4 regions of the Pelomonas baiyunensis genome follow, and region 1 is predicted to be linked to each of the others. Evidence: predicted binding sites of a transcription regulator. Region 1 holds the regulator's gene; each other region holds the start of a gene.
What was found. The regulator sigma-54, encoded in region 1, starts transcription at its own class of promoters, with help from an activator protein. The targets are predictions, from matches to a motif close to TGGCANGNAANCTGCTTT.
Positions count from the first base shown of each region.

Region 1 (7,223 bases):
CCGCACCGAAGTGTTCACGCTGGAAGGCGGCAGCACCTCGCCCAACCCGAACGGCCGCACCCGCATCGTCATGATGCCGCGCGTGCAGCCGGGCGACGACGCCGCGTCGGCCCCGCCGGCCAGCCTGCCGCTGAAGCCGTCCACCACGCTGCAACCGGGCAAGCCCTCGTGATGAGCGCGGCAGCGGTCAGCCCCGCGAACACCGCCGCGGCCTGCGGCAGCCGCCTGGAGGCCGAAGGCCTGGCCAAGAGCTACGGCGTGCGCCGCGTGGTGAAAGACGTGCACGTGCGCGTGGACTGCGGCGAGGTGGTGGGCCTGCTCGGCCCCAACGGCGCCGGCAAGACGACCAGCTTCTACATGATCGTGGGCCTGGTGCGCTCGGACGCCGGCGTCATTCGCATCGACGGCGCCGAAGTGCAGCGCCTGCCCATCCACCAACGCGCGCGCCTGGGCCTGTCCTACCTGCCGCAGGAAGCGTCCATCTTCCGCAAGCTCACGGTGGAGCAAAACATCCGCGCGGTGCTGGAGTTGCAGCAAGACGACGCCGGCCGCCCGCTGTCCAAGGCGCGCATCGACGAACTGCTGAATGGCCTGCTGCACGACCTGTCCATCGACAGCCTGCGCGACAGCCCGGCCCCGGCCCTGTCCGGCGGCGAGCGCCGACGGGTGGAAATCGCCCGCGCCCTGGCCACCCAGCCGCGCTTCATCCTGCTGGACGAGCCTTTCGCCGGCGTGGACCCGATCGCGGTGCTGGAGATCCAGCGCATCATCGGCTTCCTGAAGGCGCGCGGCATCGGCGTGCTGATCACCGACCACAACGTCCGCGAGACGCTGGGCATCTGTGACCGGGCCTACATCATCAGCGAAGGGGCCGTGCTGGCCGAAGGCATGCCCGACGAGATCGTGGCCAACGCCGACGTGCGCAAGGTCTACCTCGGCGAAAACTTCAAGATGTGACGCCATGAGCCCCTCGTCCAGCCTTGCCCCGCTGAACGCGGGCCAGTCTGACCGGTCTTGCAGACCGCGCCGCGCCCTGGGTCGCGGCCCTTCGGCAGGCACATGCCGCCCCCCGGGCGCCATGTGTCCAGCCTCAGCCCCCGAGGGGACGGCGATGCTTGCGGCATGGAGCCGCAAGCACATCGCCCTGGCGGGCCGGCTTGGGCGCGGCCCGGCGCTCGGCCCGCGAAACCTTCATCGCGACGTTGCACCATGAAGCAGACCCTCCAGGTCCGCCTCAGTCAGCACCTGGCGCTGACCCCCCAGCTGCAACAGTCCATCCGGCTGCTGCAGCTGTCCACGCTGGAGTTGCACCAGGAAGTGGAGCAGATGCTAGCCAGCAACCCGTTGCTGGAGACGGAGGAGGAATTCAGCGTCAGCACGCCGGAACTCGCCACCAACGCCCCGGCCGACAGCACCGGCAGCGACAACACGCCCGAAGGCGGCGAGCCGGAAGCCGCCGAGCTCAGCGGTGACGACTTCGGCGGCACCGAGCGCGACGACTGGGAAAACGGCACCGAGCGCGACGACTTCGACGGCATCCGCGAGCTGCCCTCCAGCAGCGGCAGTGCCAGCGGCGACGACGACGGCGAGCGCGAGAGCCAGGAGTCGGCCGAACTCACGCTGGCCCAGCACCTGGCGCAACAACTGGCCGGCCACCACCTGTCGGCCGAAGACCGCGCGGTGCTGCAGTTGCTGATCGAGTCGCTCAACGAAGACGGCTACCTCGAAGACCCGCTGGAAGACATCGCGGCCGGCTTTGCCGAGGACGAGGAAGAGCGCGAGGAGTTGCTGGACCGCCTGCGCTTTGCGCTGCGGCTGCTGCAAAGCCTGGAGCCTGCGGGCATCGGCGCGGCCAACTTGTCCGAGTGCCTGGTGCTGCAGCTGCGCGCGCTGCCCAAGAGCCCGGCGCAGGTGATTGCCATCCTGATCTGCAAGGGTCATCTCGAACTGCTGGCCAAGCGCGACATGCGCCGGCTGATGGCCGAGACCGGCGCCGACGAAGCGCTGCTGCGCGAGGCGCAGGCGCTGATCACGCAACTCGAGCCCAAACCCGGGCGGCGCTTTGCACAAGGCGCGGCCGCGGCCATCGTGCCGGACGTCATCGTGCGCAAGGTGGGGCGCGAGTTCCGCGTGATGCTCAACCCCGAGGTGGCGCCCAAGCTGCGCATCAACGAGCTCTACGCCAACGCGCTGCGCGCCACGCGCGGCGGCATCAGCAACTCGCCGCTGGGCGGGCAGCTGCAGGAGGCGCGCTGGTTCATCAAGAACATCCAGCAGCGCTTCGACACCATCCTGCGCGTCAGCACCGCCATCGTGGAGCGCCAGCGCGGCTTCTTCACCCACGGCGAGCTGGCCATGAAGCCGCTGGTGCTGCGCGAGATTGCCGACGAACTCGGCCTGCACGAAAGCACGATCTCCCGCGTCACCACCGCCAAGTACATGGCCACGCCCTGGGGCACCTTCGAGCTGAAGTACTTCTTCGGTTCGGGCCTGAGCACGGAAGCCGGCGGCGAGGCGTCCAGCACTGCCGTGCGGGCGTTGATCAAGCAGTTCGTGGCCGCGGAAGACACCAAGAAGCCGCTGTCTGACAGCGCGCTGGCCGCCATGCTGGAGGAACAAGGCATCCAGTGCGCGCGGCGCACGGTGGCCAAGTACCGCGAAGGCATGAAGATCGCCCCGGCGAACCTGCGCAAGGCGCTGTAAGCCGCCTCGGGCTGCGGCCCAAACGAGAAAAACTCCCGAACCCCGCCGTTGCGCGCCAAACGCCGCGCTTGCGCTGACCCGAGCAGGCGCGGAGACTCCGCTTCGCGATGCGGTTAGTCCCTGTGACGGAACCGTTCGCAGACCGCCTCGGAACCCCAGCAGTCCGGCGTGAAGTCCGAGCCGAGGCGTCGACCCCGTTCTGGCACCCATCATTCAGGGAGTTTGAAGATGCCCGTTCTCGCACGTCGCTCCTGGCTGGCGCTGGCCGCCGCCGCTGGCCTGTTCACCTGCATCCAGGCGTCCGCCTCGCTGCCTGCCGAGCTGCAAGCCAAGGTGGACAAGAGCAAAGCCAAGCTCGTGGCCCTGGCGGCCGACCCGGCCATGGTGGCCGCCGTGAAGGAAGCCAATGCCAAGGGCGACCCCGGCATGAGCAATGGCAAGTGGGTGGACCTGCCAGACACCGATCCCTTCATCCAGACGCTGCTCAAAACCAAGACCAGCCGGCAGATTGCCGACTGGGAGGCCAAGGACGACACCATCAACAAGCTGGTGCTGCGGGATCACAAGGGCAATCTGGTCGCGGCCAGCGTGCGCCCGCTGATCTGGAACAACGTGGCCCGCCCGGTGTTCGCACAGGCCATCAAGGGCCAGGCCTGGGCGGCCGAAGAGGTCAAGCCGGACCCGTCCACCCAGGTGCCCAGCGTGCAGCTGTCGGCCCCGGTGCTGGACGGCGGCAAGCCCATCGGCGTGCTGCACAGCGCCGTGACGGCCAAGTAAGGCGCCCCGGCCGCGCCGCGGCCCGACCCTGACCCCATCCGGCCCGCTCGCGTGGCCGGCACAGATTCCTCCCGAGGAAAGGATGCCGTGATGCTCACCTCGTTGAAAGTGGGCCCACGCCTAGTGCTGGGCTTTGCCCTGGTGCTGGCGCTGCTGGGCATTGACAGCATGTTGGCCCTGAGCCGCCTGGCCGCGTTGAAGGCCGACTTGGCCGCCGTGACCGGCGAGGCGCCCGAGCGCCTGGCCAGCAAGTTGCGTGACCTGGCGCGCTACCAGAGCGTGACGATCCGCGACGTCATCATGCAGGACGACATGGCCTTCAAGAAGAAGGAGTTCGACCTGATGAAGGCCGCGCGGCAGGACTACGACAAGACCGCGCAAACGCTGGCCGGCATGGTGCAGGACGAGCCCGCCCGCGCTGCCCTGGCCCGCGCCGCGACTGCGCTGGCCGGCACGAAGGGCCTGATCGAGAAGATCGTGGACCTGACCATGAACGACGACATGGCCGGCGCCTCGGCCATGGTGCGCGACCAGTTGCGCCCCGCCCAGCAGGCCCACGTGCAGGCGCTGGATGCGGTGATCGAAACCATCCAGGCCGCGTCCCACGAACGCGACCTTGCGGCCACGTCGGCCTACCGCACGTCGGTGGCGTTGATCATCGGCCTGTCCCTGGCGGCGCTGGCCGTGGGCGCGGTGGTGGCCTGGCGCATCCAGCTCAGCATCACGCGGCCGCTGGCGGAGGCGGTGTCGGTGGCGCAGTCCATCGCCGAGGGCGATTTGTCGCGCGAGATCCGCATGCAGTCGGGCGACGAGGTGGGGCGGCTCATGCAGGCGCTGGCCGCCGTGAACACCGACCTGAGCCGCATCATGCTGGAGGTGCGCACGGCGGCCGACACCATGCAGACGGCCACGCTGGAAATCGCCGCCGGCAACACCGACCTGAGCCAGCGCACCGAGCAGCAGGCTGCCAACCTGGAGGAGACCGCCTCGTCCATGGAAGAGCTGACCGCCACGGTGCGCAACACGGCCGACACGGCGCAGAGCGCGTCCGACCTGGCCCGCAACGCCAGCACCGCGGCCGACCGCGGCGGCCAGGTGGTGAGCCGGGTGGTGGACACCATGCAGGCGATTTCGCAGAGCTCGCGCAAGATCACCGACATCATTGGCGTCATCGACGGCATTGCGTTCCAGACCAACATCCTGGCGCTCAACGCCGCGGTGGAAGCCGCGCGGGCCGGCGAGCAGGGGCGCGGCTTCGCGGTGGTGGCCGGCGAGGTGCGCAGCCTGGCGCAACGCTCGGCCGAGGCCGCCCGCGAGATCAAGTCGCTGATCGGCGCCAGCATGGAGAACGTCGAGAACGGCAGCACGCTGGTGGCCGATGCCGGCAGCACCATGACGGACATCGTGGGGCAGGTGCAGAAGGTCAGCCGGCTGATCGACGAGATCAGCCAGGCCACGGTGGAGCAGACCCGCGGGCTGGCTCAGATCAACGAGGCCGTCACGCAGCTGGACCAGATGACCCAGCAGAACGCCGCGCTGGTGGAAGAAAGCGCCGCGGCGTCAGGCAGCCTCAGCCAGCAGGCCGAACGGCTGGTGGGCACGGTGGGCATCTTCCGCCTGCGCAACGCCTGAGCCGGCGGGAGGCGGGCGGGGTCTCGCCCGGAGGCCGGCCGGTGGCGGGTCAAGCCGCGTCAGCGCTGGACCCCAGCGCCGCCTTGCGCCACGCCCGGGGCGACTCGCCCGTGTGCGCCCGGAAGGCGCGTGACAGCGCCGCCTCGCCGCCGTAGCCCACCTCGGCCGCCAGGTGCTTGAGCGCGCGGCCCTCGCGCAAGCCCTTCTGCACCAGGCCGATCCGCCAGCGCTGCAGGTAGGCGCCGGGCGTGCAGCCCACCACGTCCCGAAAGGTGTTGGCAAACACCGTGCGTGACAAGCCCGCCGCCTCGGCCAACGCCTCCAGCGGCCAGTCGCGCTGCGGGGCTTCGTGCATCGCCACCAAGGCCCCGCGCAGCCGCGGGTGCGACAGGCCCGCGAGCAGCCCCGACTGCAGGCGCCCCAGCGTCATCAACTCGCGCAGCACCCAGATCAACAGCACCTCGAACAGCCGGTCCAGCATCAGCTGCCGGCCGCAATGGCTGGCCTCAGCCTCGGCAAACAGCTGCGCCAGCACCGGCTGGCATTGCGGCACGGCAGCCAGCGGCAGGCAGACGCAGTCGGGCAGCGCGGCAGCGATCGGGTGGCTGGCCTCGCCCTCGAACGCCATGTGCGCGCACAGGAACTGCGCGCCGCAGTGCGGGTCGGTCACGAAGCGGTGCGGCAGCGGGCGTGGGTACAGCAGCAGGCTGGGCTCGGTCAGCCGCAGCGGCTCGGCCGCGCCGGCGTTGTAGACGGCCACCCCGCCCTCGCGCACCAGGTGCAACTGCCCCCGCCCGGCCTGGGGCTCCAGGCTGTTCACCCCACACAGTGGCCCGGCCTGGAAGGCCTCTGCCCGCACGGCGAAGTGGCGGAAGAGCGCGGCAAGTCGATCGGCCATGGTCAGCCACCCCGTACCAAATGCAAAGTCGAACGAACTTTAAGGCATCTTCAGTTCCGCATGGGCGCGCACAGTTCGTCCTGTCGCAAGACGGTTCAGTCACCCCCCTGGAGATCCACATGAACGCTTTCACCCGCCTCGCCCTCGCCGCCACCATCGCCCTCGGTGGCGCAGCCGCCCAGACCATTGCCGTGGCCGCACCGGCTGCCCCCCAGGCCGCCATCGCCAGCCCCTTCGTGGCGGCCAACGACGGCACGCCGCTGTACGTGAAGGACTGGGGCCCCAAGGACGGCCCGGTCGTGGTGTTCAGCCACGGCTGGCCGTTGAACGCCGACAGCTGGGAGTCGCAGATGCAGTTCCTGGCCGAGCGCGGCTACCGCGTCATCGCGCACGACCGCCGCGGCCACGGCCGCTCGGGCCAGCCCTGGGCGAACAACACGATGGACCAATACGCCGACGACCTGGACGCCGTGCTGCGCGCCAAGGGCGTGACGCGCGCCACGCTGGTGGGCTTTTCCACCGGCGGCGGCGAGGTGGCCCGCTACATCGGCCGCCATGGCACGGCACGTGTGGCCAAGGTGGCGTTCGTGAGCGCGGTCACGCCCATCATGGGCGCCAGCCCCACCAACCCGAACGGCGTGCCCGAGGCGGTGTTCAACACGCTGCGCCAGGCGTCGCTCGACAACCGCGCCCAGCTCTACAAAGACATCGCCAGCGGCCCGTTCTTCGGCTTCAACCGCCCGGGCGCCAAGACGTCCAGCGGACTGGTGGACAGCTTCTATGTGCAGGGCATGCAGGCCGGCGCCAAGGCCACGTACGAAAGCATCGAAGCCTTCTTCCACTCCGACTTCCGTGAGGACCTGAAGAAGGTCAACGTGCCGACGCTGGTGATCCACGGCACGGACGACCAGGTCGTGCCCATCGACACCACCGGCCGCGCCACGGCCCAGCTGGTGAAGGGCGCCCGCCTGATCGAGTACGCCGGCGGCTCGCACGGCATCACCGACACGCACAAGGACCGCCTGAACCAGGACCTGCTGGACTTCATCAGCAAGTGATCCTCGGAGGCCGGGCCGATTGCGGGACGAGCGCCGGGCCGCCCCACGCCGGCCCGCCTCTGGCGATGTGCTTGCGGCTCGACGCCGCAAGCATCGCCGCCCCCTCGGGGGGCTGAGGCCGGACACATGGCGCCCGGTGGGCGGCATGTGCCTGC
Region 1 covers NZ_JBIGIB010000004.1:341,171-348,393, forward strand. The annotation lists gene lptA (lipopolysaccharide transport periplasmic protein LptA) at 1-172, shown strand, start outside; gene lptB (LPS export ABC transporter ATP-binding protein) at 172-957, shown strand; gene ACG01O_RS15720 (RNA polymerase factor sigma-54) at 1,210-2,703, shown strand; gene ACG01O_RS15725 (hypothetical protein) at 2,932-3,480, shown strand; gene ACG01O_RS15730 (methyl-accepting chemotaxis protein) at 3,571-5,112, shown strand; gene ACG01O_RS15735 (AraC family transcriptional regulator) at 5,162-6,010, opposite strand; gene ACG01O_RS15740 (alpha/beta fold hydrolase) at 6,130-7,068, shown strand.

Region 2 (7,223 bases), on a different contig from region 1:
CCAGCGGGTGCTCGCGCATGCGCTGGCGCTGGGCGTCGGTGAGCGGGCTGCTCTGCAGGGCCAGCGTGGTTTGCAGGTCGGTCACTGCGATGTTCATGGTCAGCGCGGCGCTCAGTGCGCTCAGCCGCTTGGCGGCCGTCCATTCCTTGCGGTGGGCCACCAGCCACACCACGCAGGCGGTGTGCAGCGAGTGCAGTGAGCCGTAGCGCGACAGCTTCTCCGGCCCGATGCGCACCACCTCGAACACGCCGAGGTCGACGTCGTCGACCATGAGGTTGTCCAGCTCGCGCGTCATCGCCTCCACCGAGGCGGGGAAGTTGCCGGTGGCCTGCGGGGCCATCAGCAGCAGTTCCAGGCGCTCTGCCAGCCCCTGCAGCGCTTGCCAGCGGCTGAGGGTGGGGTGTTCGAACGGGGACGCGTCGGCCATGCGGAACTCCTTGCGCAGAGGGCTCCGATGCTAGGCCGAAGCCTGCCGCCTCGGCCAGCACCCCCCTGCCAAAAGCCACACGGGAGGCGCTTTCGCGCCAAATCCGACCGCTATCCCGGCAGCCCGCCCGGGGCGCCGGGCGGCCGTCAGGCGGCCTGTTCGACGTGGGCGTGCCGCGTGTACAGGAAATCGATCACGGCCTTGCGGGCGGCGATGTAGCGCTCGTCCTCCGCCAGCTCCACCCGCACGCGCGGGCGCGGGATGCCGACGTCCAGGATCTCGCCGATGGTGGCGGCCGGGCCGTTGGTCATCATCACGATGCGGTCGCTCAGCAGCACGGCTTCGTCCACGTCGTGCGTGACCATGATGACCGTGCTTTGCGTGCGGGCCACGATCTTGAGCAGCTCGTCCTGCAGCTTGGCCCGGGTGAGTGCGTCCAGCGCGCCGAAAGGCTCGTCCATCAGCAGCACCTTGGGCTCCATGGCCAGCGCCCGGGCGATGCCCACGCGCTGCTTCATGCCGCCGGAGATTTCATGCGGGCGCTTGTGCAGCGCGTGGCTCATGCCCACCAGCTCCAGCGCGGCGCGGGCGCGCACCTTGAGCTGGGCGGCGCTTTCCTTGCCGCCGAAGACCGACTCCACCGCCAGCAGCACGTTGTCCAGGCACGAGAGCCAGGGCAGCAGCGAGTGGTTCTGGAACACCACCGCCCGCTCGGGCCCGGGCGCGGCGATCTCGCGGCCGTCGCAGATCAGGGCGCCCGAGCTGGGCACCAGCAGCCCGGCGATCAGGTTCAGCAGCGTGGACTTGCCGCAGCCCGAGTGGCCGATGAGCGTGATGAACTCGCCGCGGTTCACGTCGAGGTTGACGTTTTGCAGCGCATGAAAGCGCCCCTTGCGGGTGTGGAACACCATCTCGGCGTCTTGCACTTGGATGAACGGCTTCATGGCATCAGTCCTCTTCAAAGGTGAAGTGCTTGGCAATGGCGATCAGCGCCCACTCGAGCAGCAGCCCGACGGTGCCGATGACGAAGATGGCGATCAGGATGTGGGCGACGTTGAGGTTGTTCCACTCGTCCCACACCCAGAAGCCGATGCCCACGCCGCCGGTCAGCATCTCGGCGGCCACGATCACCAGCCAGGCCGTGCCTACCGACAGGCGCACGCCGGTCAGCACGTAGGGCAGCACGGCGGGCAGCAGGATGCGTGTGATGACCTTCCACTCGCTCAGGCGCAGCACGCGGGCCACGTTGAGGTAGTCGGTCGGCACCCGCTGCACGCCCACGGCGGTGTTCACCACCATGGGCCAGATGGAGCAGATGAAGATGGTCCAGATGGCGGCCGGGTTGGCGCTCTTGAAGGCCAGCAGCCCGATGGGCAGCCAGGCCAGCGGCGACACCGGCTTGAGCAGCGCGATCAGCGGCGAGACCATGCGGTTGGCGAACTCGAAGCGGCCGATGATGAAGCCGAGCGGAATGCCCACCAGCGCCGCCAGGCCGAAGCCCATGCCCACGCGGGACAGCGAGTTCAGGATGTTCCAGCCGATGCCTTGGTCGTTCGGGCCCTTGCGGTAGAACGGGTCCGAGAACAGCTGCACGGCGGCATCGAACGTGGCGGCCGGCGTGGGGAAGGCGCCGCCTTTCATCGTGGCCAGGGCCCACAGGCCGATCAGCAACGCGACGCTGATGACCGGCGGCAGCACCCGCAGGGCCAGGCCGCGGCCGTCGAACGGCGGGCGCGTGCGCTTGGGCGCTGGCGCCTCGGGCTGGGTGGTGGCTGCGAGCGCGGCCGGGCGCGTGGCTGGCTGTGCGGTGGCAGCCGTGCTGGGCAGCGGTGCCGGCGAGGCGGCCGCGTCACGCGGGGAATGGAACACTGCGGACACCATGATTTAAGCCTTCACCTTGAAACTGTCGGCGTACTTGGCGGGGTCTTTGCCGTCCCACACCACCCCGTCCAGCAGCTTGGAGCTGCGCATGGCGTCCTTGGGCACGCTGATCTTGAGCGCGCTGGCCGCCTCGCTGTAGAGCTTGGTCTGGTTGATGGCCTTGGCCGTGCCGAGGTAGTCGGGGTGGTCCTTCAGCAAGCCCCAGCGCTTGTGCTGGGTCAGGAACCACATGCCGTCCGAGAGGTATGGGAAGTTGACCGCGCCGTCGTCGAAGAACTTCATGTGGCGAGGGTCGTCCCAGGTCTTGCCCAGGCCGTTCTGGTAGCGGCCCAGGATGCGCTGGTTGATGGCGTCCACGCCGGTGTTGACGTAGGCCTTGTCGGCAATCGTCTCGGCCATCTTGTTCTTGTTGATGAGGCCGGCGTCGATCCAGCGGCTGGCTTCCAGCACGGCCATGATCACGGCGCGCGCGGTGTTGGGGTACTTCTTGACGAAGTCGCCGGTGGTGCCGAGCACCTTCTCGGGGTGGTCGGGCCAGATGTCTTGCGTGGTGGTGGCGGTGATGCCGATGCCGTCGATGATGGCGCGGTGGCCCCAGGGCTCGCCCACGCAGTAGCCGTCCATGTTGCCCACGCGCATGTTGGCCACCATCTGCGGCGGCGGCACGGTGATGACCTTGCTGTCCTTCTGCGGGTTGATGCCGTGTGCGGCCAGCCAGTAGTTCAGCCACATGGCGTGCGTGCCGGTGGGGAAGGTCTGCGCGAAGGTGTAGTCGCGCTTGTCCTTGGCCATCACCTTGGCCAGCGACGCGCCGTCCACCGCGCCGGCGTCGGCCAGTTTCTTGGACAGCGTGATGGCCTGGCCGTTGCGGTTCAGCGTCATCAGCACGGCCATGTCCTTCTTGGGGCCGGACACGCCCAGGTGCACGCCGTAGATCAGGCCGTACAGCACGTGGGCCATGTCCAGTTCGCCGTTGACGAGCTTGTCGCGCACACCGGCCCAGGAGGCTTCCTTGGTGGGAATGATCTTGATGCCGTACTTCTTGTCGAAGCCCAGCACCGAGGCCATCACGACGCTGGCGCAGTCGGTCAGCGGGATGAAGCCGATGCGCACTTCCTCTTTCTCGGGCTTGTCCGAGCCCTGGGCCCAGGCACCGCCGGCCACGCCGAGGGTGGGCAGGGCGGCTGCGGCCGCAAGCAGGCTGCGGCGGGAGAGGTGGGGCGTGGCGGTCGAGTTCTGGCTGGCGGTCATCACGGGCTCCTGGGGGTCATGCAGGGCGCAACGGCGTCGCAGCCACGCTCTGCCCGCGCCGCACTGCTGCAGCGAGGACGCAATAGGAGAGGTCGGACGCCGTTGTCCCGAAGTGCCAGCCGGGTGAAGTGCCGACTGGCCCGAGAGGCCTGCGCCTTTGCAGGCCTCGCACTCCTCATTGCAGCTTGCGTGCCAGCTTGTTGGCGGGCCGCTGGGGGCGGCTTGGTGCGGCTGGCGGGTGGTTTTGCACGCGCTTGGCGCACGCCGGCGGCTGCCGGGGGCGGCTTGCGCCCGACTGGTGCGCCCCGGGGTGATGCGCTTTGGTGCGCGCCGCCCCAGTTCAGGGTTCAGCGTGCACGCAGCAGCTGATCGGCCTCGATCAGGCGCTGGGCCACGGCTGCCAGGGTCTGGCCGCTGTCCATGGCGATCTGGCGCAGCCGCTGGAAGGCCGCCTCTTCGTCCAGCGCCTGTTCGCGCATCAGGATGCCGCGGGCGCGCTCCACCAGCTTGCGCTCGGCCAGCTGGGTTTGGGTTTGGCGCAGGTCGCGCTGCAGGGTCTGGTCGTGCTCGAAGCGGGCCAGCGCCAGCTGCAGCAGCGCGCCCAGGCGCTGAGGCGGCAGGCCGGCCAGCTGCAGAGCGCTGACGCCCGCTGCCAGGGCGTCACGCATCTGTTCGGGCGTCATCTGCTCGGCCACCAGCAGCACGGGGCGGGGGCTGCGCTGCAGGGCGTCGCCCAGCTGGGCCAGCAGGGTGGCGCTGGGTTGGTCGCAGTCCACCAACAGCAGCTCCGGGCCCAGGCGGTCCAGTGCGGCAGGCAGGGCGGCGGGTTCGGTCATCAGGTCGATGACATCCACCAGCTGGCAGCGCAGCCGGATCAGCTCCAGGCGGATGACGGGGCTGCGGCGCTGGCCGGCGTCGGCCAGCAGCACCCGCAGGCCGGGCAGGGGGAACGGGGGCGTGGTCATGCTCCCCCCACGCCACGCAACTCCCGTGCCGGGTGGGCCCGGGGCAAAAAAAAGGGAGCCCCTTCGGGCTCCCTGTCGTCGGCGCAGGCCGGTTTACTTCATCAGCAGGTGCGGCAGCCACAGCGTCAGGCCGGGCCAGTAGGTCACCACCAGCAGGAAGCCCAGCATGGTCAGCAGCCACGGCATGACGGCCATGGTCAGTTCGCTGATGCCCATCTTGGTGATGCCCGAGGCCACGTACAGGTTCAGGCCCACCGGCGGGTGGCACATGCCCACTTCCATGTTCACGACGATCAGGATGCCGAAGTGGATCGGGTCGATGCCCAGCTTGATGGCGACGGGGAACAGGATGGGCGCCAGGATCAGGATGATCGAGCTGGGTTCCATCACGTTGCCGGCCAGCAGCAGCAGGATGTTGACCACCAGCAGGAAGGCAATCGGGCCGAAGCCTTGGGCAATCATCCAGTCGGCCATGGCCTGCGGGATGTTCTCGCTGGTCATCAGGAAGCTGAACAGCACCGCGTTGGTGATGATGTACAGCAGCATGGCGCTCATGCTGGCGGAGTCCAGCAGCACCTTGGGCAGGCGCTTGAGCGGCAGGTCCTTGTAGACGAACACCGCAATGATGAAGGCGTACACCGCAGCCATGGCGGCCGCTTCGGTCGGCGTGAACATGCCGCTGTAGATGCCGCCCATGACGACGACGATCAGCAGCAGGCCCCACACGCTTTCCTTGAAGGCGACCAGGCGTTCCTTGAACGTGGCCTTGGGCAGGCGCGGGTAGTTGTTCTTGCGGGCGATGTTCCAGGTGGTCAGGCCCAGCAGGAAGGCCAGCACCAGGCCCGGCACGATGCCGGCGATGAACATGGCGCCCACCGACACGTTGGTGGACACCGAATACATCACCATCGCGATGGACGGCGGGATCAGGATGCCGAGCGACCCCGAGGTGGTGATGATGCCGGCGCCGAACTTGTTCGGGAAGCCTTGCTTCACCATCGCCGGCAGGATGACCGAGCCGATGGCCACCACCGTGGCGGGCGACGAGCCCGACACCGCCGCGAACAGCGCGCAGGCCATCACGCCCGCCAGGCCGAGGCCGCCGTGCCAGTGGCCCACCATGCTGGAGGCGAAGCGAATCATTCGCCGCGCCACGCCGCCGTGGGTCAGGAAGTTGCCCGCCAGGATGAAGAACGGGATCGCCATGATCTCGAACTTCTCGATGCCGGTGAACAGCTTGAGCGCCACCGACTCGATGGGCACCTGCGTCATCGTGAAGAGGAAGGTCAACACGGTCAGGCCCAGCGAAATGCTGATCGGCATGCCGGTCAGCATGAGCAGGATCAGCAGGACAAAGATGATGGAGGCGTTCATGCCGGCTTCCCTTCTTCTTCGAGGCCGTCAACGTGGCCGTGGTCGTGGTGAGGCAGCTCACCGGTCTTCAGGAAGCTCCATGCCACTTGAAGGAAGCGGTAGCACATCAGGCTGGAGCCCAGCGGCACGCAGCTGTACACCCACCACATCGGCACTTCCAGGTCGGCGGAGGTTTGGTCGGTCTGGGCGATGTGCCAGACGAAGTTGCCGCCCAGCGCCGCCACCGTGCCGGTGAACACGGCACCCGCCAGCAGGCCGAACACCACCAGGCCGCGGTAGGCGCCGCCGTTGAGCTTGCGCAGGATGACGTCCACGCCCACGTGGATGCCGGTGCGCACACCGTACGCGGCGCCGAACTTGGCCATCCACACGAACATGAAGATGCACAGCTCTTGCGCCCACGACAGGTTCAGCTGCACGGTGTAGTCCTGGATGACCGGAATGCCGGACAGGAAGCGGTGCACCACGGCGACAAAAATCACCAGCGTGGCAGCACCAATGAGGAAGGCGATGAGCCACTCCTCGAGATGGTTGAGTACTCGATTGATCATGGAAGCTCCCCGAGAAGGGACGGTGGTTGCGCCGGCCAGAACGGCCGGCGCGAATGACGGGGCCTGAACCGTCACGCCCGCGGGGACGGCTTGGCCAGTGCGCCCCGATCCGGGGCGCGAGGCACGACAGGATTACTTCGGTGCGACGAAGCCGGTGGCCTTGTAGGCGGCTTCAACGGTGGCCTTGCCCACGCGCGATTCCATCTCCTTGTGCACCGGCATCAGCGCCTTCTTCCACTCCAGCGTTTCGGCCGGCGTGGGGGTGTAGACGGCAGTCTTGCCGCTGGCCTTGATGGCTTGCAGCGCGGTGGCGTTCTCGGTGTTGGCGATGGCGTTGGCGTACACGGCCGAGTCCTTCACGGCGCTTTCCAGCTGCGTGCGGATATCGGCCGGCAGGCCGTCCCAGAACTTCTTGTTCACGATGAGGGCGTACGCCAGGTGACCGTGGTTGGACAGGGTCATGTGCTTCTGCACTTCAAAGATCTTTTGCGTGTAGAAGTTGCTGGGCACGCCTTCGGTGCCGTCCACCACGCCCGACTGCAGGGCCTGGTACAGCTCGGAGAAGGCCATGACTTGCGGGATCGCACCCAGGGCACGCATCTGGGCGTCCAGCACCTTGCTGGACTGGATGCGCATCTTCATGCCCTTGAAGTCGGCCACGTTCTTGAGCGGCTTGTTGGCGCTCATGATGTGGAAACCGTTGTCCCAGTAGGCCAGGCCCTTGATGCCCTTGGGCTCGAGCTTCTTGAACAGGTCGGCGCCCAGGGCGCCATC
Region 2 covers NZ_JBIGIB010000001.1:163,514-170,736, forward strand. The annotation lists gene ACG01O_RS00680 (HD-GYP domain-containing protein) at 1-427, opposite strand, end outside; gene ACG01O_RS00685 (ABC transporter ATP-binding protein) at 574-1,371, opposite strand; gene ntrB (nitrate ABC transporter permease) at 1,376-2,308, opposite strand; gene ACG01O_RS00695 (CmpA/NrtA family ABC transporter substrate-binding protein) at 2,312-3,559, opposite strand; gene ACG01O_RS00700 (ANTAR domain-containing response regulator) at 3,907-4,524, opposite strand; gene ACG01O_RS00705 (TRAP transporter large permease) at 4,618-5,898, opposite strand; gene ACG01O_RS00710 (TRAP transporter small permease) at 5,895-6,449, opposite strand; gene ACG01O_RS00715 (TRAP transporter substrate-binding protein) at 6,582-7,223, opposite strand, start outside.
Region 2: the regulator sigma-54 is predicted to act here: its motif matches at 3,737-3,754, upstream of ACG01O_RS00695 (CmpA/NrtA family ABC transporter substrate-binding protein).

Region 3 (7,223 bases), 310 kb from region 1:
GAGGAGCACGACAACTACGCCGTGGACTTCATCGAGGCCACCCGCTGGATCAAGCAGAACCTGCCGGGCGCCAAGGTGTCGGGCGGCGTGAGCAACGTGAGCTTCAGCTTCCGCGGCAACGAGCCGGTGCGCGAAGCCATCCACACCGTGTTCCTGTACCACGCCATCCAGGCGGGCCTGGACATGGGCATCGTCAACGCCGGCATGGTGGGCGTGTACGACGACCTCGACGCCGAGCTGCGCGAGCGCGTGGAAGACGTGGTGCTGAACCGCCGCAAGGATGCCGGCGAGCGCCTGATCGAGATTGCCGACCGGGCCAAAAGCGCCGGCAAGGACGACTCCGCCCGCCTGGCCTGGCGCGCGGGCAACGTGAACGAGCGCCTGAGCTACGCGCTGGTGCACGGCATCACCGACTTCATCGTCGAAGACACCGAGGAAGCCTGGCAGGCGATTCGCGCCACGGGCGGCCGGCCGCTGCACGTCATTGAAGGACCGCTGATGGCCGGCATGAACGTGGTGGGCGACCTCTTCGGCCAGGGCAAGATGTTCCTGCCCCAGGTGGTGAAGAGCGCCCGCGTGATGAAGAGCGCCGTGGCCCACCTCGTGCCCTACATCGAGGAAGAAAAGCGTCAGCTCGAAGCCGCCGGCGGCGACGTGAAGCCCAAGGGCAAGATCGTCATCGCCACGGTCAAGGGCGACGTGCACGACATCGGCAAGAACATCGTCACCGTGGTCTTGCAGTGCAACAACTACGAGGTTGTGAACATGGGCGTGATGGTGCCGGCCCAGGACATTCTCAAGAAGGCCAAGGAAGAGGGCGCGGACATCATCGGCCTGTCGGGCCTCATCACGCCCAGCCTGGAAGAAATGCAGCACGTGGCGGCCGAGATGCAGCGCGATGAATACTTCTCGTCGCGCCACATGCCGCTGCTGATCGGCGGCGCCACCACCAGCCGGGTGCACACGGCCGTCAAGATCTCGCCGCATTACGACGGCCCGGTGGTCTACGTGCCCGACGCCTCACGCGCGGTCGGCGTGTGCACCGAGCTGCTGAGCGACGACCGTGCCGCCGCCTACATCGCCGAGCTCAAGGCCGACATCGAGAAGACCCGCGCCCTGCACGCCGGCAAGAAGCAGACGCCGCTGGTGACGCTGGCCGAGGCCCGTGCAAACGCCGCGCCGCTGGACCAGGCCCGCATGCCGCCGGCCCCGAAGTTCACCGGCCGCCGCGTGCTGAAGAACCTGGACCTGGCCGAGCTCGCGAAGTACATCGACTGGGGCCCGTTCTTCCAGACCTGGGACCTGGCCGGGCCTTACCCCGCCATCCTGGACGACGAAATCGTGGGCACCGAGGCGCGCAAGGTGTTTGCCGATGCCCAGGCCATGCTGAAGAAGATCATCGACGGCCGCTGGCTGCAGGCGCATGCGGTGTTCGGCCTGTACCCGGCCGCGCGGGTGAACAGCGACGACATCGCCATCGCCAGCGAGCCGCCCATGGTGTGGCACGGCCTGCGCATGCAGACCGAGCGCCCGGTGGTAGAGGGCCCGGACGGTCAAAAGGTGCGGCGCCCCAACCGCTGCCTGAGCGACTTCGTGGCGGAAAGCGGCGACCACATCGGCCTCTTCGCCGTGACCGCCGGCCTGGGCGTGGACAAGAAGGAAGCCGAGTTCCTGGCCGCCCACGACGACTACGCCGCCATCATGCTCAAGGCCCTGGCCGACCGCCTGGCCGAAGCCGCCGCCGAGTGGCTGCACGAGCGCGTGCGCCGCGAGTTCTGGGGCTACGCCGCGAACGAGTCGCTGAGCAATGAGGACCTCATTGCCGAGAAGTACACCGGCATCCGTCCGGCACCGGGCTACCCCGCGTGCCCGGACCACCTCGCCAAGGCCGACCTGTTCCAGGTGCTGGCCCCCGACGAGATCGGCATGGGCCTGACCGACAGCATGGCCATGACGCCGGCCGCCAGCGTCAGTGGCTTCTACCTGGCGCACCCGGACGCGGCGTACTTCAACGTCGGCCGCATCGGCGACGACCAGGTCGCCGACTGGGCCGCCCGCTGCGGCCTGAGCGACGCCGACGCACGCCGCGCGCTGGCGCCCCTGCTGGGCTGAGCCCGGCCAACACGAACGGACACGAACAGACACAGTTGCGCGCTCCCGCTGCGGCCCTGTCCTACAGGGCGGCGCCGGGTGCGGCGGCATGCTCACGCCCGTCGTTCAACAACACCGGAGGCCCCATGTCGACCGCCACTCACCCCATCAAGTCCACCCAGATCGTTGCCGGCGTGGCCGTCGTGATCGCACTGCTGGGCGGCGCCTACGCCGTGGGCCGGTCGCAAGGCGGTGAGCCGGTACCGGATGCGGCAGCACCGATGCCCGCGGCCACTTCGCAGCCGGCGACGAACGCTGCGCGCGAGGCTGCCGTTCAGCCCCAAGTGGAGCCGGCGCCCGCACGTATCGCCTCGCGCGGCCCGGCGACGACGTCGAACAGCCGGCCGCCGGCGGCCACGGTGGCGCAGAACGGTGAACCCCTGCCGGTAGAGCCCGCGCTGTGCAGCGGCTGCGCCCGCGTGACGGATGTGCACACCGAGGCGCGCCGCGGTCAGTCCAGCGGCGTGGGGGCTGTGGGCGGCGCCGTGGTGGGCGGCTTGCTGGGCAACATGGTGGGCGGCGGCAATGGCCGCAAGCTCGCCACCGTGGCCGGCGCCGTGGGCGGCGGCTATGCGGGCAACGAGATCGAGAAGAACCAGAAGAGCCACACCGTCTGGGTCATCCAGGTGCGTGAGGCCGATGGCCGCACCCGCCGATTCGAGCGCAGCGCCGACCCCGGCCTGCGTGTGGGCGACGTGGTGCGCCTGACGGAAGGCGGCTTCAGCCGCGTCTGAAGGGGCTGAGCCGCCTGCGGGTCAAGCGCCGGCCGCGCCGGGCAGGCCGCGGCGCAGCTGAATGGCTTCGGCCACGTGCGCCGGGGCGATGTGCTCGGCGCCGGCCAGGTCGGCCACGGTGCGCGCCACGCGCAGCACGCGGTGGAAGCTGCGGGCCGACCAGCCCAGTTTTTCGGCCGAGCGGTCCAGCAGTGCTTTCGCCGCCGGCTCCAGCACGGCGTGCGTGGGCAGATCGGCGGCTTGCAACTGCGCGTTGGCACAGCCTTGGCGGGCCTGCGCAGCCGCACGGGCTTGGGCCACGCGCGCGGCCACCACGGCCGAGCTTTCACCCGGAGCCAGGTCCTGCAATTCGCGCGGCGGAATGACCGGCACTTCGATCAGCAGGTCCAGCCGGTCCAGGAAGGGACCGCTCAGCCGTCCCTGGTAGCGGGCGATCTGGTCCGGCGAGCAGCGGCAGGCCTTCAGCGGGTTGCCCAGGTGGCCGCAGGGGCAGGGGTTCATCGCCGCCACCAGCTGGAAGCGGGCCGGGAACTCGGCCTGGCGCGCGGCGCGCGAGATCAGGATGCGGCCCGTCTCCAGCGGTTCGCGCAAGGCTTCCAGCGCCGCGCGGGGAAATTCCGGCAGTTCATCCAAGAACAGGACGCCATGCTGGGCCAGTGAAATCTCGCCCGGCCGCGGGGGCGAGCCGCCGCCCACCAGGGCCACGCTGGAGGCCGAGTGGTGCGGTGCGCGCACCGGGCGCTGGCCCCAGCGGCTGATGTCGAACTGGCCGGCCAGGCTGAGCACTGCGGCCGATTCCAGTGCGGCTTCGTCGTCCAGCAGCGGCAGCAGGCTGGCCAGGCGCTGGGCCAGCATGGACTTGCCCGTGCCGGGCGGGCCGCTCATCAGCAGTGAATGTCCGCCTGCGGCGGCAATTTCCAGCGCGCGCTTGGGGCCGGCCTGGCCCTTGATGTCCGACAGGTCGAGCAGGCCGGCTTGCGCCAGCCGGGGCAGGGCGGTGGCGCGGGGCAGGGCGTCGCCCTCGGGTTGCAGCGCGGCCACCACGTCCAGCAGGTGGCGCGCCTGCCGCACCACCAGGCCGTCCACCAGCGCGGCTTCGGCGGCGCTGGCTTCGGGCAGCAGCAACTCGCGCGCGGGTTCGCCGCGGGCGCCGGCCTGGCGCAGCGCCAACGCCATGGCCAGGGCGCCGCGCACCGGGCGCAACTCACCCGCCAGCGAGAGCTCGCCCGCACATTCCAGCCGCGCCAGCCGGGCCGGGTCGATCTGGCCGTTGGCCGCCAGCAGGCCCAGCGCCATGGGCAGGTCGAACCGGCCGCCTTCCTTGGGCAAGTCGGCCGGAGCGAGGTTCACCGTGATGCGCTTGTTCGCCGGAAACCCGAGCCCGCTGTTGGCCAGAGCAGCGCGCACGCGCTCACGGGCCTCCTTCACTTCCGTGTCGGCCAGGCCCACCACGGTGAAGCTGGGCAGGCCGTTGGCGAGGTGCACTTCTACGGTGACCGCGGCGGCAGCCAGGCCGTCGAGGGCGCGGCTGTGGACGGTGGCAAGGCTCATGGGCGGGGCGATTCGGGCGTTGGGACGGTGCAGGGGCGGCGCAGTCTAGGGCTGGGGGTGGCGGTGCGGCGGGTGCTTTTCCCCTTGATGCACCAGTTGTGTGCATGAGAGGCTGGTGCGTCTGTCCAGTTTGGTGCGTGCGCCTGGGTGCTGGGCGCGATGGACCCAGATTCGTGCGCGCCCCCCGGGCATGACTGTTGGCACGGAAGCTGCAAAGACTTGGCGGACTGCCTTTCCCTAACTTGAATGAGGAGCCCCGCCATGAAGTTGTCCCCTTCGCTGCTTGCCCTGGCCCTGTCCGCGGTTGTTCTGCCCGCAATGGCTGATGAGCCGGCACCGGATCCGTTGTCGTTCAACGTCGGCGCCGTGACCGAGTACCGCTACCGCGGCATCTCGCAAACCCGCCTGAAGCCGGCCCTGCAAGGCGGCGTGGACTACGCCGCCGCCAACGGCTTCTACGTGGGCGCCTGGGCATCCAGCATCAAGTGGATCAAGGACGCTGGTGGCGACTCCAAGGTGGAAGTGGACCTGTACGGCGGCTACAAGACCGAAGTCGCCAAGGGCCTGACGCTGGACGTCGGCCTGCTGCAGTACGTGTACTCCGGCAACAAGCTGAACCCCAGCGCCAACACGCTGGAGGTGTACGGCGCCCTGAGCTTCGGCCCCGTGACGGCCAAGTACTCGCAAAGCACCACCAACCTGTTCGGCTTTGCCGACAGCAAGGGCTCGGGCTACTTCGACGTGACCGCCACCTTTGACCTGGGTGATGGCCTGAGCGTGGCCCCGCACATCGGCCACCAGACCGTGAAGCACAACTCCGCCGCCTCCTACACCGACTACTCGGTGACCCTGGCCAAGGACTTCTCCGGCCTGGTGGTGAGCGGCTCGCTGATCGGCACCGACGCCAACAAGACGGCCTACGCCAGCCCCGTCAACGGCAAGTTCATGGGCAAGTCCACGCTCGTGCTCGGCCTGAAGAAGACTTTCTAAGCATCACTGGAGCGCGACATGAAATTGATCACTGCCGTCATCAAGCCGTTCAAGCTCGACGAGGTGCGTGAAGCCCTGAGCGCCATCGGCGTGCAGGGCCTGACGGTCACTGAGGTCAAGGGCTTCGGCCGCCAAAAGGGCCACACCGAGCTGTACCGCGGTGCGGAGTACGTGGTGGACTTTCTGCCCAAGGTCAAGGTCGAAGCGGCCGTGAACGACGACGTCGTCGAGCGCGTCATCGAGGCCATCGAGTCTTCGGCGCGCACCGGCAAGATCGGCGACGGCAAGATTTTTGTGTCGCCGCTGGACCAGGTCGTTCGCATTCGCACCGGCGAAACCGGCAACGACGCGCTCTGAAGCGCGCGTTCACAACCCTCGTTTGGAGAACCCTCCCATGAAGAAGCTTCTCGCCGGCCTCGCGCTTGCCGCCGGCCTGCTCGCGCCGGCTGCCTGGGCTCAAGACCCGGCATCGGCTCCCGCCTCGGCATCGGCTCCCGCCTCGGCTGCGGCCGTGGCCGCCGCACCGGCCTCGGCGGCCGATGCCGCCTCTGCTCCGGCTGCAGCCGCTGCTGCGTCTGCGCCGGCCGACGCCGCCTCGGCGCCGCCCGCCCAGCCCAACAAGGGCGACACGACCTGGATGATGCTGTCCACCCTGCTCGTCATCCTGATGACGGTGCCGGGCCTGGCGCTGTTCTACGGCGGCCTGGTGCGCAGCAAGAACATGCTGTCGGTGCTGATGCAGGTGATGGTCGGCTTCTCGCTGATCGTGGTGCTGTGGTGCCTGTACGGCTACAGCTTCGCGTTCACCGAGGGCAACGCCTTCATCGGTGGCACGGATCGTCTCTTCATGAAGGGCATCTGGGACAACGTCGCCGGCACCTTCGCACTGGGCGCCACGTTCAGCAAGGGCGTGCCGATGTACGAGATGGTGTTCGCCGCCTTCCAGGCCACGTTCGCCGGCATCACGGGCTGCCTGATCATTGGCGCGTTCGCTGAGCGCATCAAGTTCTCCGCCGTGCTCGCCTTCCTGGTGCTGTGGTTCACCTTCAGCTACCTGCCGATCGCCCACATGGTGTGGTTCTGGGCGGGCCCGGATGCCTACACGGCCGCTGACGTGGTGGACGCCACCAACGCCAAGGCCGGCCTGATCTGGCAATGGGGCGCGCTGGACTTCGCCGGCGGCACCGTGGTGCACATCAACGCCGCTGTCGCTGGCCTGGTGGGTGCCTTCATGGTGGGCAAGCGCGTGGGCTACGGCCGTGAAGCCTTCACCCCGCACAGCCTGACGTTGACCATGGTGGGCGCTTCGCTGCTGTGGGTGGGTTGGTTCGGTTTCAACGCCGGCTCGGCCCTGGAAGCCAACGGCTTCGCGGCCCTGGCCTTCATCAACACCTTCGCTGCCACGGCTGCTGCTGTGCTGGCCTGGTGCATCGGTGAAGCGCTGCTCAAGGGCAAGGCGTCCATGCTGGGTGCAGCGTCGGGTGCGGTGGCCGGTCTGGTCGCCATCACCCCGGCGGCCGGCAACGTCGGCATCGGTGGCGGTCTGGTCATCGGCTTCGTGGCGGGCTTCGCTTGCCTGTGGGGCGTGTCCGGCCTGAAGAAGCTGATCGGTGCAGACGACTCGCTGGACGTGTTCGGTGTGCACGGCGTGGGCGGCATCGTCGGCGCCCTGCTGACCGGTGTGTTCAACAGCCCGGCCCTGGGTGGCCCCAGCGCGGTCGGTGACTGGGTCACGGCCTCGATGATCGCCCCCGACGCGTACTCCATCGCCACGCAGTTCATGACCCAGGCCAAGGC
Region 3 covers NZ_JBIGIB010000004.1:32,379-39,601, reverse strand. The annotation lists gene metH (methionine synthase) at 1-2,112, shown strand, start outside; gene ACG01O_RS14365 (glycine zipper 2TM domain-containing protein) at 2,238-2,885, shown strand; gene ACG01O_RS14360 (YifB family Mg chelatase-like AAA ATPase) at 2,907-4,436, opposite strand; gene ACG01O_RS14355 (TorF family putative porin) at 4,698-5,426, shown strand; gene glnK (P-II family nitrogen regulator) at 5,445-5,783, shown strand; gene ACG01O_RS14345 (ammonium transporter) at 5,821-7,223, shown strand, end outside.
Region 3: the regulator sigma-54 is predicted to act here: its motif matches at 4,635-4,652, upstream of ACG01O_RS14355 (TorF family putative porin).

Region 4 (7,223 bases), on a different contig from region 1:
GTGGGCTCCAGCCTGTCCATGGGCCTGCGCAACACGGTGATGGGCCTGGGCGCGTTGGCGATGCTCATCATTACCAACCCCTATGTCATGGGGCAGGTGCTGGGCATATTGGTGTTGGTGGTGGCCCCGGCGCTGTACTTCGGCCGGCGGGTGCGCAAGCTGTCCCGCGCCAGCCAGGACCGCGTGGCCGACACCTCCGCCATCGCCGCCGAGGTGCTGAACGCAGTGACGGTGGTGCAGAGCTACACGCAGGAACAGGCCGAGTCCGACCGGTTCTCGCGCGCCAGCGAAGCCGCCTTCGACACCGCACGCAGCCGCACCAAGGTGCGCAGCCTGCTGGTGGCTTTCATCATCACCGCGGTGTTTGGCGCGATGCTGTGGGGCCTGTACCAGGGCACGCAGGCCGTCATCGCCGGCAGCATCACCGCCGGGCATTTGGGGCAGACGGTGGTGTACGTGACGCTGCTGGTGAGCAGCGTGGCGGTGCTGGCCGAGGTGTGGGGCGATGTGCTGCGCGCGGCGGGCGCGACGGAGCGGCTGGTGGAGTTGATGGAAGCCCGCTCGCCGGTGGCTGAAACCACGGTGCCGCGCGCGCTGCCGGCCACAGCGGGCGGCAGCCGGGTCGCATTGCAGAACATCCAGTTCCACTACCCCTCACGCCCGCAAACCGCGGCGCTGGATGCCGTCAGTCTGGACATCGCCCCGGGCGAAACCGTCGCCTTGGTTGGCCCCAGCGGCGCGGGCAAGACGACCGTGTTCCAACTGCTGCTTCGCTTCTACGACCCGCAACACGGCCAGATTCTGCTCAACGGCGTACCGGTGCAAGACCTGACCCTGCGGGATTTGCGCGCCAGCGTCGGCCTGGTGCCGCAAGACAGCGTCATCTTCTCCACCACCGCGCTGGAAAACATCCGCTACGGCCGCCCGGATGCGACCGATGAGGAAGTGATGGCCGCAGCCCGCGCTGCGTTTGCCGACGATTTCATTCGCGCGCTGCCAGAGGGGTACCAAAGCTTCCTGGGTGAACGCGGCGTGCGCCTGTCGGGTGGGCAACGCCAGCGCATCAGCATTGCACGCGCCATGCTCAAGAATCCACCACTGCTGCTGCTGGACGAAGCCACCAGCGCGCTGGACGCCGAGAGCGAGCGCGTCGTGCAGGCAGCTCTTGAGGCCGCCATGCAGCACCGCACCACGCTGGTCATTGCTCACCGCCTGGCCACCATCCAAAAGGCTGACCGCATCGTGGTGCTGGAAGCTGGCCGCATCGTCGACATCGGCAGGCATGACGAGCTGGTGGCCCGAGGCGGGCTCTACGCCAAGCTCGCCGCGATGCAGTTCGGGCTGGAGCCGGCTGACGCCGGCCAAGCCAGCGGCTAACACACCCCCCCTAAATTGAAGGTGAAATAAACCACGACATCGTGTCGGGCTTCCTTACAGCTCTCCAGGGAAAACCACGGCCCTTCCGACTTTTGTCTTTCAAAAACAAATACTTAAGCGAAGCTGAAAAAGCTGGCACGCATGCTGCTTAGTTGCCACCGTGCTCGTTCGAAGGGCGGACGAGAGGCAACTTGGAACAACGTATGAACATCAAGTCTCTGCTGGGTGCCGTGGCCATGCTGGCCGCCGCAACCGCTGCAAACGCCGGTGGCTTCGTCAATGGCGACTTCGAAACCGGCACGACTTCGGGCTGGACCATTGGTGGCGGCTTCCGCAATTACCAAAACCTGAGCTCCGTCAACCCGAGCGCGTTCCTGCCCGGCGGCAGTTCGTACGACGCCTCCATCGCGGGTTCGCACTCGAAGGTCGTGAGCCCGGGCCTGGATCCGCTGTTGGGCAATCTGATGGCCAACACCGTTTACGGCGGCAAGTATTCGCTGCGGATCGAGGACACCACCAGCGGTGGCTACGTGTCCGTCGCAAGCCAAACGGTGACGAACTACACCGACTCCAACATCTTCTTCGCCTGGCTGGCGGTGCTGGAAAACGGCGGTCACTCGGCTGAGCAATCGGCTGCCATGAAGCTGCAACTGGTGGACAAGACCACCAACACGCTGCTGATCTCGCGCACCTACAACGCCGTTGGCGGCGGCGGCGGCGTCGATTCGCGCTTCAGCGTCTACGGTGGTACGTACTACTACACCCCGAAGTGGCAAATCGAACAGCTGGCGATTGACGCCAGCCTGTCCGGCCACACCTTCGAGCTGACCGTGCTGGCCAGCGACTGCGCCCCCACGGGCCACGAAGGTTACGTCTACCTGGACGGTTTCGGCGCCATCGCTCCCCCGCCGTCGAACGGCGTGCCGGAACCGGCCAGCCTCGCCCTGGTGGGCGGCGCTCTGGTGGCCCTGGCCGCTGCTCGTCGTCGCAAGCAGGCCTGATTCGCCCGCGCGATTTGCACCTGAAAGGGTCGGCTCTGCCGGCCCTTTTTTCATTGGGCGGTGGCATCACAATCGACTGCCGATCGGGGGACGCGCCTTTGACGCCCCCAACGGGTTCGCACCCGGCCCACCGCCCCCAACCGACTCTCCGCTGTCGTCACTGCACCGTTGCACCGCATGTCACACGCCCGCCTGTATCGCCCGAAAACCCTGTTGATTTCCGTCGCTGTCTTGGCCGCCTTGAGTGCCTGCAGCCGCAAAGACCCGCTGGCCTCCGGCAAGGAGTTGCTGGCCAAAGGCGAGATTTCCGGCGCGGTCATCGAGTTGAAGAACGCGGTCCAGGCGCAGCCGAATTCCGCTGATGCGCGCATCCAACTGGCCAATGCGCTGGAGCGCACGCACGACCTGGCGTCGGTGGAAGAGCAGTTGCGCAAGGCCGTGGATGCTGGCGCTGACGCCAATCAGCTGGTGCCGCGAATCGCGCTGGTGATGCTGGACCGCGGCGACATGGACAAACTGGTTCGCGACTTCAAGGACCGCAAGCTGAGCGACGCCCAAGCTGACAGCACGCTGCGCGGCACCGTCGCGCTGGCGCTGACGGCCTTGAAACGCCTGCCTGCGGCCAAGGAGCAGATCGCTCACGCAGCGGACTCCCCCGCCGTGGCGCTCGCCCGCGCACAGATGCTGGCCAGCGAAGGGCAAATTGCCGAAGGCATGAAGGTGCTGCAGGCGGCCAGCCAAGCCCAGGACGCGCCGTGGTGGGTGTTCCGCGCGACGGGCCGACTGGCCAGTTCAGCCAATGACCCTGCACAGGCGCTCGTGGCCATCAAGAAGGCACACGATGCCGTGCCCTGGCACATCGGCGTGCAGGGCGAATACGGCGAGACCCTGGCCGCCGCCGGCAAGTTCAGTGAAGCCGCGGCGGTGCGAGATGCCTTGAAGAAAAAGGCCCCGAATCATTTCTGGACGCACTACCTTGACGCCCTGCTGCTGGCCCAGGCCGATCGCCCGCAAGAAAGCCAGGCGGCCGCGCTGCGCGTGCTGAAGGTGTCGCCCGAGCACATGCCGGCCACGCTGTTGGCCGCATCGGCCGAGTTGCGCAGCGGCGATGTCAAAGGCGCCGTCAAGCGCCTGCAGGCGGCGAACAAGCGACAGCCTGACTCCCTGCCCATCTTGCGGCTGCTGGCGCAAGGCCAGCTGCGGAGCGGCAATCTCACTGACGCCGCGCAACTGGTGCGACAGGGCCTGGTGCTGGCGCCCAACGACGCCACCATGCTCGGCCTGCGCGCCGACCTGGAAGCCGCCCGTGGCGACAAGAAAGCCGCTGCGGCCACGCTGGCCCAAGTGGTGGCGCAATACCCGGACGACGCCACCAGCGTCATCCGCCTGGCCCAAGCCCGCTTTGCCGCGGGCGACAACGCCGAGGCCGCCAAGCTGCTGGACCACGCCGCGGAACTTGCCAAGCAAGATCACCTGCTGCTCGGCCGCGTGATTGCCGTCAGCCTGCGCCTGGGCCGCGTGGACCAGGCGCGGCGCATGGCCGACGCCGCCGTCAGCGCGGCGCCGCAAGACGCGCAGGCGCGCCTCAACCTCGCAGCCGTGATGTCGGCACAGAACGACCGCACAGGCGCCTGGAAGACCACGCTCGCCGTGCTGGACACCAAACCCAACCTGCCAGCCGCACTGACGGCGCTGGGCACCATGGCCAAGACGCCCGAGCAGCGACAGGAGTACGTGGCCCGCCTGGGCAAGGCGGTGGCGGCGGGCAACACCAGCGCAGACGTCTATGCCGACTACGCCTCGCTACTGCAAACGGGCGGGGCGGGCAAATCCGGCGACACACCGCTTAGCGTGCTGGAACAGGGCGTGAAGGCGGTGCCCGACTCTGCCAACCTGCGTGAGGCGCTGGTGAACGAGCACCTGCGGCTCGGGCAGCCCGAGAAAGCACTGACCGTGGCGGAGTCGGGCGCTGCCATGACCAACGCGCCGGCGGCGGTGCTGGAGGTGCAAGCCAGCACCTACGAGCGCCTGGGCAAGCAGCAACAGGCCACGGAGGCCTACCGCAAGCTCGCGGCGGCTTACCCCCAGCGCGGGGACTGGCGCTTGCGCCTGGCGCAGCTGGAAGCCAACAACGACCGCACGGCCGAAGCCGCGTCGCTGCTGCGCGCTCTGATCACCGAGCGCCCGTACGACCCAGGCGCCTACCTCGCGCTGGCCAGCTTGATGAGCCGCAGCAATGCCAACGAAGCACTCTCGGTGGCGCGCCAACTGGGCCAGCAAGAAGGTCTGGCCGGCATGGGTCTGCTGTTGGAAGGGGATGTGCTGGTGGCAACCGACAAACCCGACGACGCGCTCAAGGCCTACGCCAGTGCCGTGAAAGCCGGCATGACGCCGGCCGGCAACCTGCGCATCATCAAGACGCTGGACCGGTTGAGCCGCACGGTGCCCGCCGACCAACAAATGGCCGAGCTGATGCGCAAGCAGCCCGACAGCACCGCCGTGATCCAGGCCGCGGCCGAACGCGCGATGGTGGCCGGGCAGCCCGCCCAGGCCGTCGAGCTGCTGCAGCAGCTGAGCGCCAAGATGCCGAACAACCCCGTGCTGCTGAACGACCTGGCCTGGGCGCAAGTGCAGGCCCGCAAGCCCGAGGCCTTGGCCAACGCCCGCAAGGCGGCGGACGCCTTGCCCAACAACGCCAACGTGCTGGACACGCTGGGCAGCGCACTGGCCGCTGCAGGGCAGCGTGATGAAGCGGTGACCGTGCTGCGCATGTCCAGCCGCCTGGCGCCTACAGCGGCCACGCCCAAGGTGCATCTGGCCGAAGTGCTGCTGGCCGGTGGCGACCGCACCGGCGCCAGCGAGGCGCTGCGCGGCGTGGACGCCAACCGCCTCGACAAACTCGGCCAAGCCAGCCTCGCCAAGGTCAAGGCAGCGCTCGGTCAAACCTGAGCCGGGCGCCCCCGAGCAAGGCCTCACCCGCCAGTGCGGGTGGGCCTGCGGTGCGTCCACCGTGAGCCGAACGACAATCCGGCCCATGAACACGCCTCCTCGTCAGTACGAAGACTTCATGCGCCATGTGTTCGAGCAGGGCGTGCAGAAAAGCGACCGCACCGGCACCGGCACGCGCAGCGTGTTCGGGCACCAGATGCGGTTCGACCTCGCCGCGGGCTTCCCGCTGGTCACCACGAAAAAGGTCCACCTCAAATCCATCATCCTGGAGTTGCTGTGGTTCCTGCGCGGCGACAGCAATGTGAAGTGGCTGCAAGAGCGTGGCGTGACCATCTGGAATGAATGGGCCCGCGCCGATGGCGACCTCGGCCCGGTGTATGGCGTGCAGTGGCGCAACTGGCCCACGCCCGATGGCGGCCACATCGACCAGATCGCCGAGGTGGTGCGCACGCTCAAGACCAACCCGGACAGCCGCCGCATCATCGTGAGCGCGTGGAACGTGGGCGATCTGTCCAAGATGGCGCTGATGCCCTGCCACGCGTTCTTCCAGTTCTACGTGGCCGACGGCAAGCTCAGCTGCCAGCTGTACCAACGCTCGGCGGACATCTTTCTAGGGGTGCCGTTCAACATCGCGTCGTATGCGTTGTTGACGATGATGCTGGCCCAGCAATGCGACCTCCAACTGGGCGAGTTCATCTGGACCGGGGGCGACTGCCACATCTACGACAACCACGTGGAGCAGGTGCAGACTCAACTGGCCCGCGAACCCCGCCCCTACCCGACCATGACGATCAAGCGCCGGCCGGCGTCCATCTTTGACTACGAGTTCGAGGACTTCGAGCTCAGCGGCTACGACCCGCATCCGGCGATCAAGGCGCCGGTGGCCGTATGACGCGCGTGGTGTTGGTGGCGGCCGTTGCCCAAGACGGCGCCATCGGGCGGGACAACGCGCTTCTGTGGCACCTGCCAGAAGACCTGGCGCGCTTCAAGGCGATCACGCTGGGCAAGCCGGTCATCATGGGCCGCAAGACCTGGGACTCGCTGCCGCCCCGATTCCGCCCGCTGCCCGGCCGGCGCAACCTGGTGGTGAGCCGCAGTACGCCGGCGCTGGGCGGCGCGGAGGTGTTCGCGTCGTTCGACGCCGCTTTGGCGGCCTGCCAAGGCGTGCCCGAGGTGTGCGTCATCGGCGGCAGCGAGATCTACGCGCTCGCCATGCCCCACGCCCACCAGTTGGCGCTCACGGAGGTGGACGCCCGCTTCCCCGATGCCGACCGCCACTTCCCCCCGTGGCCGCGCGAGCGGTTCACGGTGGCAGCCCGAGAAGCGCACACCAGCGCGAGCGGGCTGCACTACGAATTCATCGACTACGTTTGCAAGGATTGATCCATGTCCGGACACGGTTTCCACGTTCACGGCCCGCACGACCACGAACTCGAGCACGCCGCCCAACACGAGCCCAAGGGCTTTGCGGGCCAACTCGCTGTCATCACCGCCATCCTGGCCACGGTGGGCGCCTTCTTCTCGTACATGGGGGGCGCAACGCAAGCCAACGCCGGGCTGTACAAGAACGACGCCGCCATCAAGAAGACGGAAGCCAGCAACCAGTGGGCCTACTACCAGTCCAAGAGCAGCAAGCAAAACCTCTCCGAGCTGGCCCTGGACCTGAGCAACAGCGAAGAGCAGAAGGCCAAGTACAAGGACAAGATCGCCCGCTACGAAAAGGAAAAGGCGGAGATCAAGGAGAAGGCCGAGGCGCTGGAGGCGGAGTCCAAGCACTTTGACGAGCTCAGCGAGGGCCAGATGCACCAGCACCACCGCTGGGCGCAGGCCACCACGGCGCTGCAGGTGTCCATCGCCATTGCCGCCATCGCGCTGCTGACCAAGCGCCGCTGGATG
Region 4 covers NZ_JBIGIB010000002.1:761,284-768,506, reverse strand. The annotation lists gene ACG01O_RS09925 (ABC transporter transmembrane domain-containing protein) at 1-1,377, shown strand, start outside; gene ACG01O_RS09920 (PEP-CTERM sorting domain-containing protein) at 1,581-2,378, shown strand; gene prsT (XrtA/PEP-CTERM system TPR-repeat protein PrsT) at 2,556-5,327, shown strand; gene ACG01O_RS09910 (thymidylate synthase) at 5,413-6,219, shown strand; gene ACG01O_RS09905 (dihydrofolate reductase) at 6,216-6,710, shown strand; gene ACG01O_RS09900 (DUF4337 domain-containing protein) at 6,714-7,223, shown strand, end outside.
Region 4: the regulator sigma-54 is predicted to act here: its motif matches at 1,511-1,528, upstream of ACG01O_RS09920 (PEP-CTERM sorting domain-containing protein).